One region of the Arthrobacter sp. TJ-270 genome, then DNA from elsewhere that is predicted to be linked to it. Evidence: riboswitches for the same ligand, from Rfam matches in the RefSeq annotation. Region 1 holds a riboswitch; the other holds the start of a gene.

What was found. Region 1 has a riboswitch for glycine ahead of gcvP (aminomethyl-transferring glycine dehydrogenase). Riboswitches for the same ligand answer to the same signal wherever they lie in the genome.
Region 2: linked by a shared signal. The riboswitch ahead of gcvP (aminomethyl-transferring glycine dehydrogenase) and the one ahead of gcvP (aminomethyl-transferring glycine dehydrogenase) in region 1 are both predicted to bind glycine.

The regions. Positions count from the first base shown of each region.
Region 1 is NZ_JBZCNB010000003.1:31,034-35,165, forward strand. Features, by position in the region: gene gcvP (aminomethyl-transferring glycine dehydrogenase) at 1-2,209, opposite strand, end outside; glycine riboswitch at 2,261-2,364, opposite strand; glycine riboswitch at 2,366-2,467, opposite strand; gene AC4D2M_RS07355 (FAD-dependent oxidoreductase) at 2,547-3,620, opposite strand; gene AC4D2M_RS07360 (phytoene desaturase family protein) at 3,683-4,132, opposite strand, start outside.
Region 2 is NZ_JBZCNB010000009.1:32,250-36,381, forward strand. Features, by position in the region: gene gcvP (aminomethyl-transferring glycine dehydrogenase) at 1-2,310, opposite strand, end outside; glycine riboswitch at 2,456-2,553, opposite strand; gene AC4D2M_RS14815 (Lrp/AsnC family transcriptional regulator) at 2,637-3,638, opposite strand; gene AC4D2M_RS14820 (DUF5058 family protein) at 3,777-4,132, shown strand, end outside.

The DNA.
Region 1 (4,132 bases):
GGGAGGCGGAAATGGGGACGCCAGTATGGATGTCGCTCTTCGACACATCATTCGCGTCTCCGGGCAGGAACGGCACGAGGTGCTGCGCCACCGCAACCGGGCCAACGCCTGGCCCGCCGCCGCCGTGCGGGATGCAGAAGGTCTTGTGAAGGTTCAGGTGGGAGACGTCGCCGCCGAACTCACCCGGCTTGGCGAGCCCAACGAGGGCATTGAGGTTGGCGCCGTCGATATAGACCTGGCCACCGGCCGCATGTACCTGGTCGCAGACCCAGCGCACGTCTTCCTCGAAGACGCCGTGCGTGGACGGGTAGGTGATCATGATCGCGGACAGCGAGTCACCGTTCGCCTCGATCTTGGCCTGCAGGTCGTCGTGGTCGATGTAACCGTTCTCGGCGGTCTTCACAACCACCACTTTCATGCCGGCGAGCACGGCCGACGCGGCATTGGTGCCGTGCGCTGAAGACGGGATGAGGCACACTTTGCGCGCCTCATCGCCGCGTGACAGGTGGTAGTTCCGGATTGCCAGGAGCCCGGCGAGTTCACCCTGCGACCCTGCGTTGGGCTGGATCGAAACCTTGGCATAGCCGGTGATTTCAGCGAGGCGGTCTTCAAGGTCGCCGATCAACTGGCGCCACCCCTCGGTCTGATGCTCAGGAGCAAACGGGTGGATGGTTGCAAACTCCGGCCAGGAGATCGGCTCCATCTCAACGGTGGCATTGAGTTTCATGGTGCAGGAGCCCAGCGGGATCATCGTGCGGTCCAACGCCAGGTCGCGGTCGGACAGGCTGCGCAGGTAACGCATCATCTGGGTCTCGGAGCGGTGCAGCGAGAAGACGGGGTGGGTCATGTACGACGACGAACGCTGCAGTTCGGCGGGAATCGTCGTCTCAACATCCGCTTCGTCCGGAAGGCCGGCGCCAAAAACCTCTGCGATCGTCTCAAGATGAGCGTCCGTGGTGGTTTCGTCGCAGGAAATGCCTACGTGATCCTCGTCGACCAGGCGCAGGTTGATGCCGCACTCTTCGGCCTTGCTGACGAGGTCCGCGGCCGCGCCGTCCGCCTTCACGAGGAGAGTGTCGAAGAACTGGCCGTGGACGATTCCGGGAAGAGCCGCGGCGAGCTTCGCGGCCTTGCCGTGGACGCGTTCAGCGATAGCCCTCAGTCCGTCCGGCCCGTGGTACACGCCGTACATGCTGGCCACGATCGCGAGCAGCGCCTGCGCGGTGCAGATATTCGACGTCGCCTTCTCACGGCGGATGTGCTGCTCACGGGTCTGCAGCGCAAGCCGGTAGGCGGGAGCGCCGTCTGAATCCTTTGACACACCGACCAGGCGGCCGGGAAGCATCCGCTCCAGCCCCTTGCGGACGGCCATGTACGCGGCGTGAGGTCCACCGAAGAACAGCGGCACACCGAAACGCTGGACGGAGCCGACGGCGATATCCGCGCCCTGCTCACCGGGCGGGGTGATCAGGGTCAGCGCCAGCAGGTCGGCCGCGACCGTGACCAGCGCTCCGGCGTCGTGCGCTTTGGCGATGAGGTCGGTGGAGTTGCGCAGGACGCCGGACGTGCCGGGCTGCTGGAGGACGACGCCGTTGATGTCGCCGTCGGGCAAACCGTTGGAAAGGTCAGCAATCTCGATGTCGAAACCGAGCGCTTCGGCGCGGCCCGTGACGACGGCGATGGTCTGGGGCAGGCAGTCGGCGTCCAGGACGGTGCGTCCCTTGTTCTTGCCGGAGCGTCGCATCAGCAGGACCGCTTCGGCCACGGCGGAAGCTTCGTCGAGCAGGGACGCGTTGGCAATCGGCAGTGCGGTGAGATCCTGGACCATCGTCTGGAAGTTCAGCAGTGCTTCCAGCCGGCCCTGGGAGATCTCCGGCTGGTACGGCGTGTAGGCGGTGTACCAGCCGGGAGATTCGAGGACGTTGCGGCGGATTACCGGGGGCGTAACGGTGTCGTAGTAGCCCTGACCGATCATCTGGACGGCGGTCTTGTTCTTCGCCGCGATGCTGCGCAGTTCTGCGAGAACCTCCGACTCGCTCAGCGCAGACGGAAGGTCGAGACCTTCTTCAATGCGGATGCTCTCCGGCACCGCTACGTCGACGAGCTTGTCCAGGCTTGGGTATCCGAGGACCTTGAGCATCCGCTCCGCGTCATTCGAGCGCGGACCGATGTGGCGGTCGGAGAAGGTTGATTCCGTCTGGTGGGTCATGGGAACTCCGTAGATCGGGTCCGCTCGGGGTGTGCGGACGATTATCGGGTTCCTCCCCACTCTGTATTGGACCTGAGAGATTTTGCGGACGAGACGCTCGCATTGCACCGTCGGTGAGCACAATCACGCTGTGGTTGTACTGCTTTCCAGAGTTGCCTTTCCGCTGCGGTGCTGGGCCTGAGAGATTCCTGGGGAGGGTTTGCTCCTACGGCGCCTGCCGGACGTGAGTCAACGGCAGAACTCTCCCGCTGCGGGTCATTGGCTGGTTATGGCTATTCAATTGTGTGATCGTGAGCAATCTTACTCTTCGGCAACGCACGCCGGAAATGGTTGGGCGTCAGCCCGCGAGCTCTTCCTGCTGATCCACGATTCTGAGCTGCCTCACTGCCTGAATCGCTGCCGCCCGTCCGGCCCTGGTGGCTCCGAGGGTTGATGCTGATGCGCCGTAGCCCACCAGCAGCACGCGATCATCCTTCAGGACCTTCACGCCGTCCATCCGGATGCCGCCCCCCGGCTCCCGTAGCTTCAGCGGTTTCAGGTGGTCGAGTGCGGCACGAAACCCGGTGGCCCACAGGATGGCGTCGGCTGCGACCGTCCTGCCGTCGGCGAGCTCTAGGCCGGTTTCTGTGATCCTCCTGAGCGGCCCCTCCGACCGGAGGATGCCTGCGTCAATGCCCGCCCTGTATTGGGGTGTCAGCGGAAGTCCGGTCACCGACACAACGCTCGACGGCGGAAGCCCGGCCTTGGTGTGCTCGTGCACCCTGCGCTCGACGTCGCGGCCCCACTCGGAGTCGAACGTCCGGTCGGTGAAGAGAGGTGGGCGGCGGGTCACCCAGGTGGTTCTCGCGCCGGCTTCGTGGAGCTGGAGAAGGAACTGGACGGCCGAAGTTCCCGCACCGACCACCACAACGCTCCTGTCGCGGAACTCCTCCGCGCTGACGAAGTCCTGGGTATGCAGCTGCCGTCCGCGGAACTGTTCCCGGCCTGGATAGTAGGGCCAGTACGGGCGGTCCCACGTGCCCGTGGCGTTGATGAGGAGGCGGGTCTCCCATGTTCCTGCGTCAGTGTGGACGGTGAGCGTTCCCGATGTTTCCTCGGTGACCTTTTCGACCCTGACTGGGCGGCGAACTCTGAGCTCGAACTCCCGCTCGTAGGAGCCGTAGTAGCGGGCAACAACGGACGAGGACGGCTCGGTCGGGTCAGGTGTGCCCAGTTCCATGGCGGGCAGATCATGAATGTTGTGCGCTGCGCCGAAGGTCAGTGAGTCCCAGCGGTGCCGCCACGCGCCACCGGGGCCCTCGTTCGCGTCGAGGACCAGGAAGTCACGTTCCGGTCGGAGACCCTGCCGCTGCAGGTGGTACGCCGCGGAAAGCCCGGCCTGCCCCGCACCAATGACTATTACTTGCAGCACCCGCGCATCTCCTTGCTTCCGTTCCTCGTGATGGAACGCGATTCGCGGTTCTGATGTTCCTTCTAGGAGGCCGGAGACAGATCCGGTACCGACAGACCGAACACATCCTTCAACGCCAGCTTCGCAGCGTGATACCCGCCCATGCCGTGAACGCCCGGCCCCGGCGGAGTGGACGCCGAGCACAGGTACAGACCCTTCGCAGGCATCCGCCACGGGTTCGGCCCGAACGTGGGACGCGCCAGCAATTGCGGGATGGTGACCGCACCGCCGCCGAAGTCTCCCCCCACGTAGTTGGCGTTGTACTGTTCCAGATCGGCCGCCGTCATTGTGTGTGAACGTACGACGACGTCACGGAAGCCGGGCGCGAAACGCTCGATCTGCCGCACTATGGCCTCGGTCATATCTTTCGTGGATCCGTTGGGTACATGACAGTACGTCCAGAGGATGTGCCGTCCGTGCGGGGCACGGGAGGAATCGAACAGTGAAGGCTGCGAGATCAGGACGTAGGGCTT
Region 2 (4,132 bases), on a different contig from region 1:
CAGACCTGCACCGCCCATGAGCTTTACGTATGCCCAGGAGATCGGCAGCACTCCAGCGGAGCCGAAGCGCGACGCCGAGATCGGAACGCCGGCCGTGTTGGTACCTCCGCGGTTGGCGTCACCCGGCATGAACGGTGCCAGGTGGGCCTTTGCAGCCACGGGTCCGACGCCCGGTCCACCGCCGCCGTGCGGGATACAGAATGTCTTGTGCAGGTTCAGGTGGGAGACGTCGCCGCCGAACTTGCCCGGCTGTGCCAGCCCAACGAGGGCGTTCAGGTTGGCGCCGTCGACGTAGACCTGCCCGCCCGCGGCGTGCACGGCGTCGCAAACCTCGCGCACATCCGCGTCGTAGACGCCGTGCGTGGACGGGTAGGTGATCATGATTGCCGAGAGTGCATCCCTGTTGGTCTCGATCTTGGCGTCCAGGTCCGCGTGGTCGATGGTGCCGTCCGCAGCCGTGGCCACGACGACAACCTTCATGCCGGCCAGGACGGCGGAGGCCGCGTTGGTGCCGTGAGCGGAGGCCGGGATCAGACAGACGTTGCGCTGGGCTTCCCCGCGGGAGGAATGGTAGCCGCGGATGGCCAGCAACCCGGCGAGCTCGCCCTGGGAGCCGGCGTTGGGCTGGATGGAGACCTGGTCATAGCCGGTGATTTCGGCGAGGTCGGTTTCCAGCCCCGAAATCAGTTCACGCCAGCCTTCAGTGTGGGAGTCCGGCGCGAACGGGTGGATTGAGGCAAATTCCGGCCAGGAGATGGCTTCCATCTCGGCGGTGGCGTTGAGCTTCATGGTGCAGGAGCCCAACGGGATCATGGTGCGGTCCAGTGCCAGGTCCCGGTCGGAGAGCCTGCGGATGTAGCGCAGCAGCTGGGTCTCCGAGCGGTGCGTGTTGAACACCGGATGCTGCAGGTATTCGGAGGTGCGCAGCACCGTGCCGGGCAGTTCGAACCCCTGGGGTTCCTTCACCGGACCGGCACCGAAGGCGGCGGACACGGCGGAGAGGCTTTCCGGCGTCGTCGTTTCATCGACTGAGATGCCGACGGTGTCGGCGTCGATGAAGCGGAGGTTTATCCCGCGTGCTTCGGCCGCGGAGATGACCTTGGAGGCATCGCCCGGTGCGCGGACGGTGAGGGTGTCGAAGAAGGAACCGCTTATCAGCTCCCAGCCGGCAGCCCTGAGCGTGGTCGCCAGTGCCCGGGCGTTGTTATGGACGGTCTCCGCGATGGCCTTGAGCCCATCAGGGCCGTGGTAGACGGCGTAGAACGAGGAGACGATGGCCAGCAGGGCCTGCGCGGTGCAGATATTGGACGTGGCCTTTTCGCGGCGGATGTGCTGCTCGCGGGTCTGCAGGGCCAGGCGGTAGGCGGGGACCCCGGCGTTGTCCTTGGAAACGCCGACGATGCGTCCCGGAAGCGTACGCTCCATGCCCTCGCGCACCGCCATGTACGCGGCATGCGGCCCGCCGAAGAACAGGGGGACGCCCAGGCGCTGGCTGGAGCCGACGGCGATGTCCGCGCCCTGCTCGCCCGGAGGGGTGATCAGGGTGAGGGCCAGAAGGTCCGCGGCTACGGTCACCAGCGCGCCGCGGTCTTTCGCCTCGGCAATGACGGCGGACTGGTCCCACACGCGGCCGGAGACGCCCGGCTGCTGGAGGACGACGCCGTTGATGTCGCCGTCGGGCAGTCCTTCCGAGAGGTCAGCTACCTCGACCTCGAAACCCAGAGCTTCCGCGCGGCCCAGCACGACGGCGATGGTCTGCGGCAGGGAGTCGGCGTCGAGGACGGTCTTGCCATCACGTGCGGTCTTGTTCTTGTTCGCGCGCCGCATCAGCAGCACGGCCTCGACGACAGCGGTGGCTTCATCGAGGAGGGAGGCGTTCGCAACCGGAAGTGCGGTGAGGTCCTGAACCATCGTCTGGAAGTTCAGCAACGCCTCAAGCCGGCCCTGGGAAATTTCCGGCTGGTACGGCGTGTAGGCCGTGTACCAGGCGGGGGCTTCAAGGACGTTTCGGCGGATGACCGGAGGAGTGACCGTGTCGTAGTAGCCCTGGCCGATCATCTGGACGGCGGTTTTGTTCTTGGCGGCCAGGCTGCGCAGCGCTGTAAGCACCTCGACTTCGCTGAGGGCGCTGTCCAAGCTGAGGGGTTTGTCCTGCCGGATGGAATCGGGGACGGCGCTGTCGACGAGGCCATCGAGGCTGTCGTAGCCGACGGCCTTGAGCATGGTGTCGATGTCGGCCTTGCGGCGGGAACCGATATGGCGGTCTGCGAAGGTTGAACGGGATGAGTGGATCGTCACGAGGAACTCCATCATTCAGGTGATGCGTTTGCACCACGATGATCTGGGTTCCTCCCCGCTCTGTATTGGACCTGAGAGTTTCCGCGTTGCCTGTTGTTGCCAGGCCTCACTTGCACCGTCGGTGAGTCCGGTTACCCGGACTGCTTTCCAGAGTTGCCTCGCCGCGGCGGTACGTGGGCCTGAGAGATTCCTGGGGAGGATTTGCTCCTACGGCGCCTGCTGAACGTACCGGCAGGACTCTCCCGCCGCGGATCCAAGGCACGCATCACTTGAGGGTGACACGCTTCACACCATACCGGTTACTTGAAGGTTCACGCAAGCCGGTGCTGGTCACCGGTTCACCAGGCATCGCCCGGTACGATGACCTCGCCTGTCGCGGTGCCATCCCGGTTAAGCATCCAGCCTACCCGCTTGCGGACGTTGGCGATCACGACGCTTTCAACCAGCTCGAGGTCGGGGATGCGCTCTGCCGCAGTCTGTTCGACTGCCATGATGTCGGCGGCCGTGCGCAGCCACATCATGAACATGAAGTTCGTCGCACCGGTGGTGGAGGCGCACAGGCGTAAGGCGCCGAAGGATCCCAGTTGCGCCGCGGCGTCGTCGTGCCGGCTGGCCGGAAGGCGCGCGAACCACTGGCAGATGATGGGGTACCCGACCAGCCCGTTGGCCACCTCACAGCGAAAGGACAGGACGCCGGCGTCCAGTATTTTCTGGAGTTGCCGCCGGGCAGTCGCCGGGTGCAGGCCGACTACCTCCGCGATCTCGGCTGCGGTGGCGCGACCGTTGCGGCTCAGCTCCTGAATGATCGGACGGTACTTTGGCGGGAGCGCGCCACGGTGGGGGGCACGAACGCCGGCCGCATGTAGGAGTGTTGTCCGCTGGCCGGGGGTCAGCGTGTCGAGCCGCCAGCTGTACGCGCCATAGTGCAGCTTCGTGCAGAACGATGTCTCGTATCGAGTCAGACCGGGTACCTGGTCCAGTTGCGGGTACACGAATTCGACCAGCCAGGTCGGGGTTGGGGTGATGACTGTCAGCATCATGTCCCGGTTCCGGTAACACTCTTCGATAGTGAAGACATCCGGGATTGCGGCGATGGCGCGCACCGCATCCTCCCGTCGGGCTGGATCACACTGCACGTCGTGGAACGACAGGGACATCTGGTCCGGGCGGCCGACGGGATGTGCCGTAATCCAGGCCGCTCCGGCCGCCACCAGGCGGTCCCACCGTGCGGCAAGGGAGGTGGGATGCCTGCCCAGTGCCTCGCCGACAACTGTCCATGGCAGCCGGGGGCCGATCTGTAGTGCGTTGATGAGCCGCAGGTCCTCTTCATCGAGATCCATGCTTGCCTCCGTGATCGCTTTCTTCAGAAAAATCCTCCGGTTTGTAAATTATCAGGGATTTCGGTTCATGTGGTGCAGCTCACTTCACAATGAATAACAAGTGTTCTACCCGTCAGTGACTTACCCGGAAGGCTCCCCATGACGCCCACCCAGATCGTGGAGAATGGCAGCTCGACGAACATTCTCTCCATCGCCAACATGCCCGTGCTGTGGGCGTGTGCACTCGGCGTATTCGCCGTCATCATTCTTCAATCCATCATCTACATTCGCGCCGCACGGAAGGCGGCTCCCGCAGCGGGGATCAGCGGCGCCGAACTTAAAACGTCGTTCCGCTCCGGCGCTGTTGCAGCGATCGGACCGTCACTCGCCGTCGTGCTCGTCGCGATTGCGCTGCTGGCACTCTTCGGTACGCCGGCCGTCCTTGTGCGGATCGGACTGATCGGATCGGCCGCCTACGAGACCGGTGCCGCCAACATCGCCGCGACGACCATGGA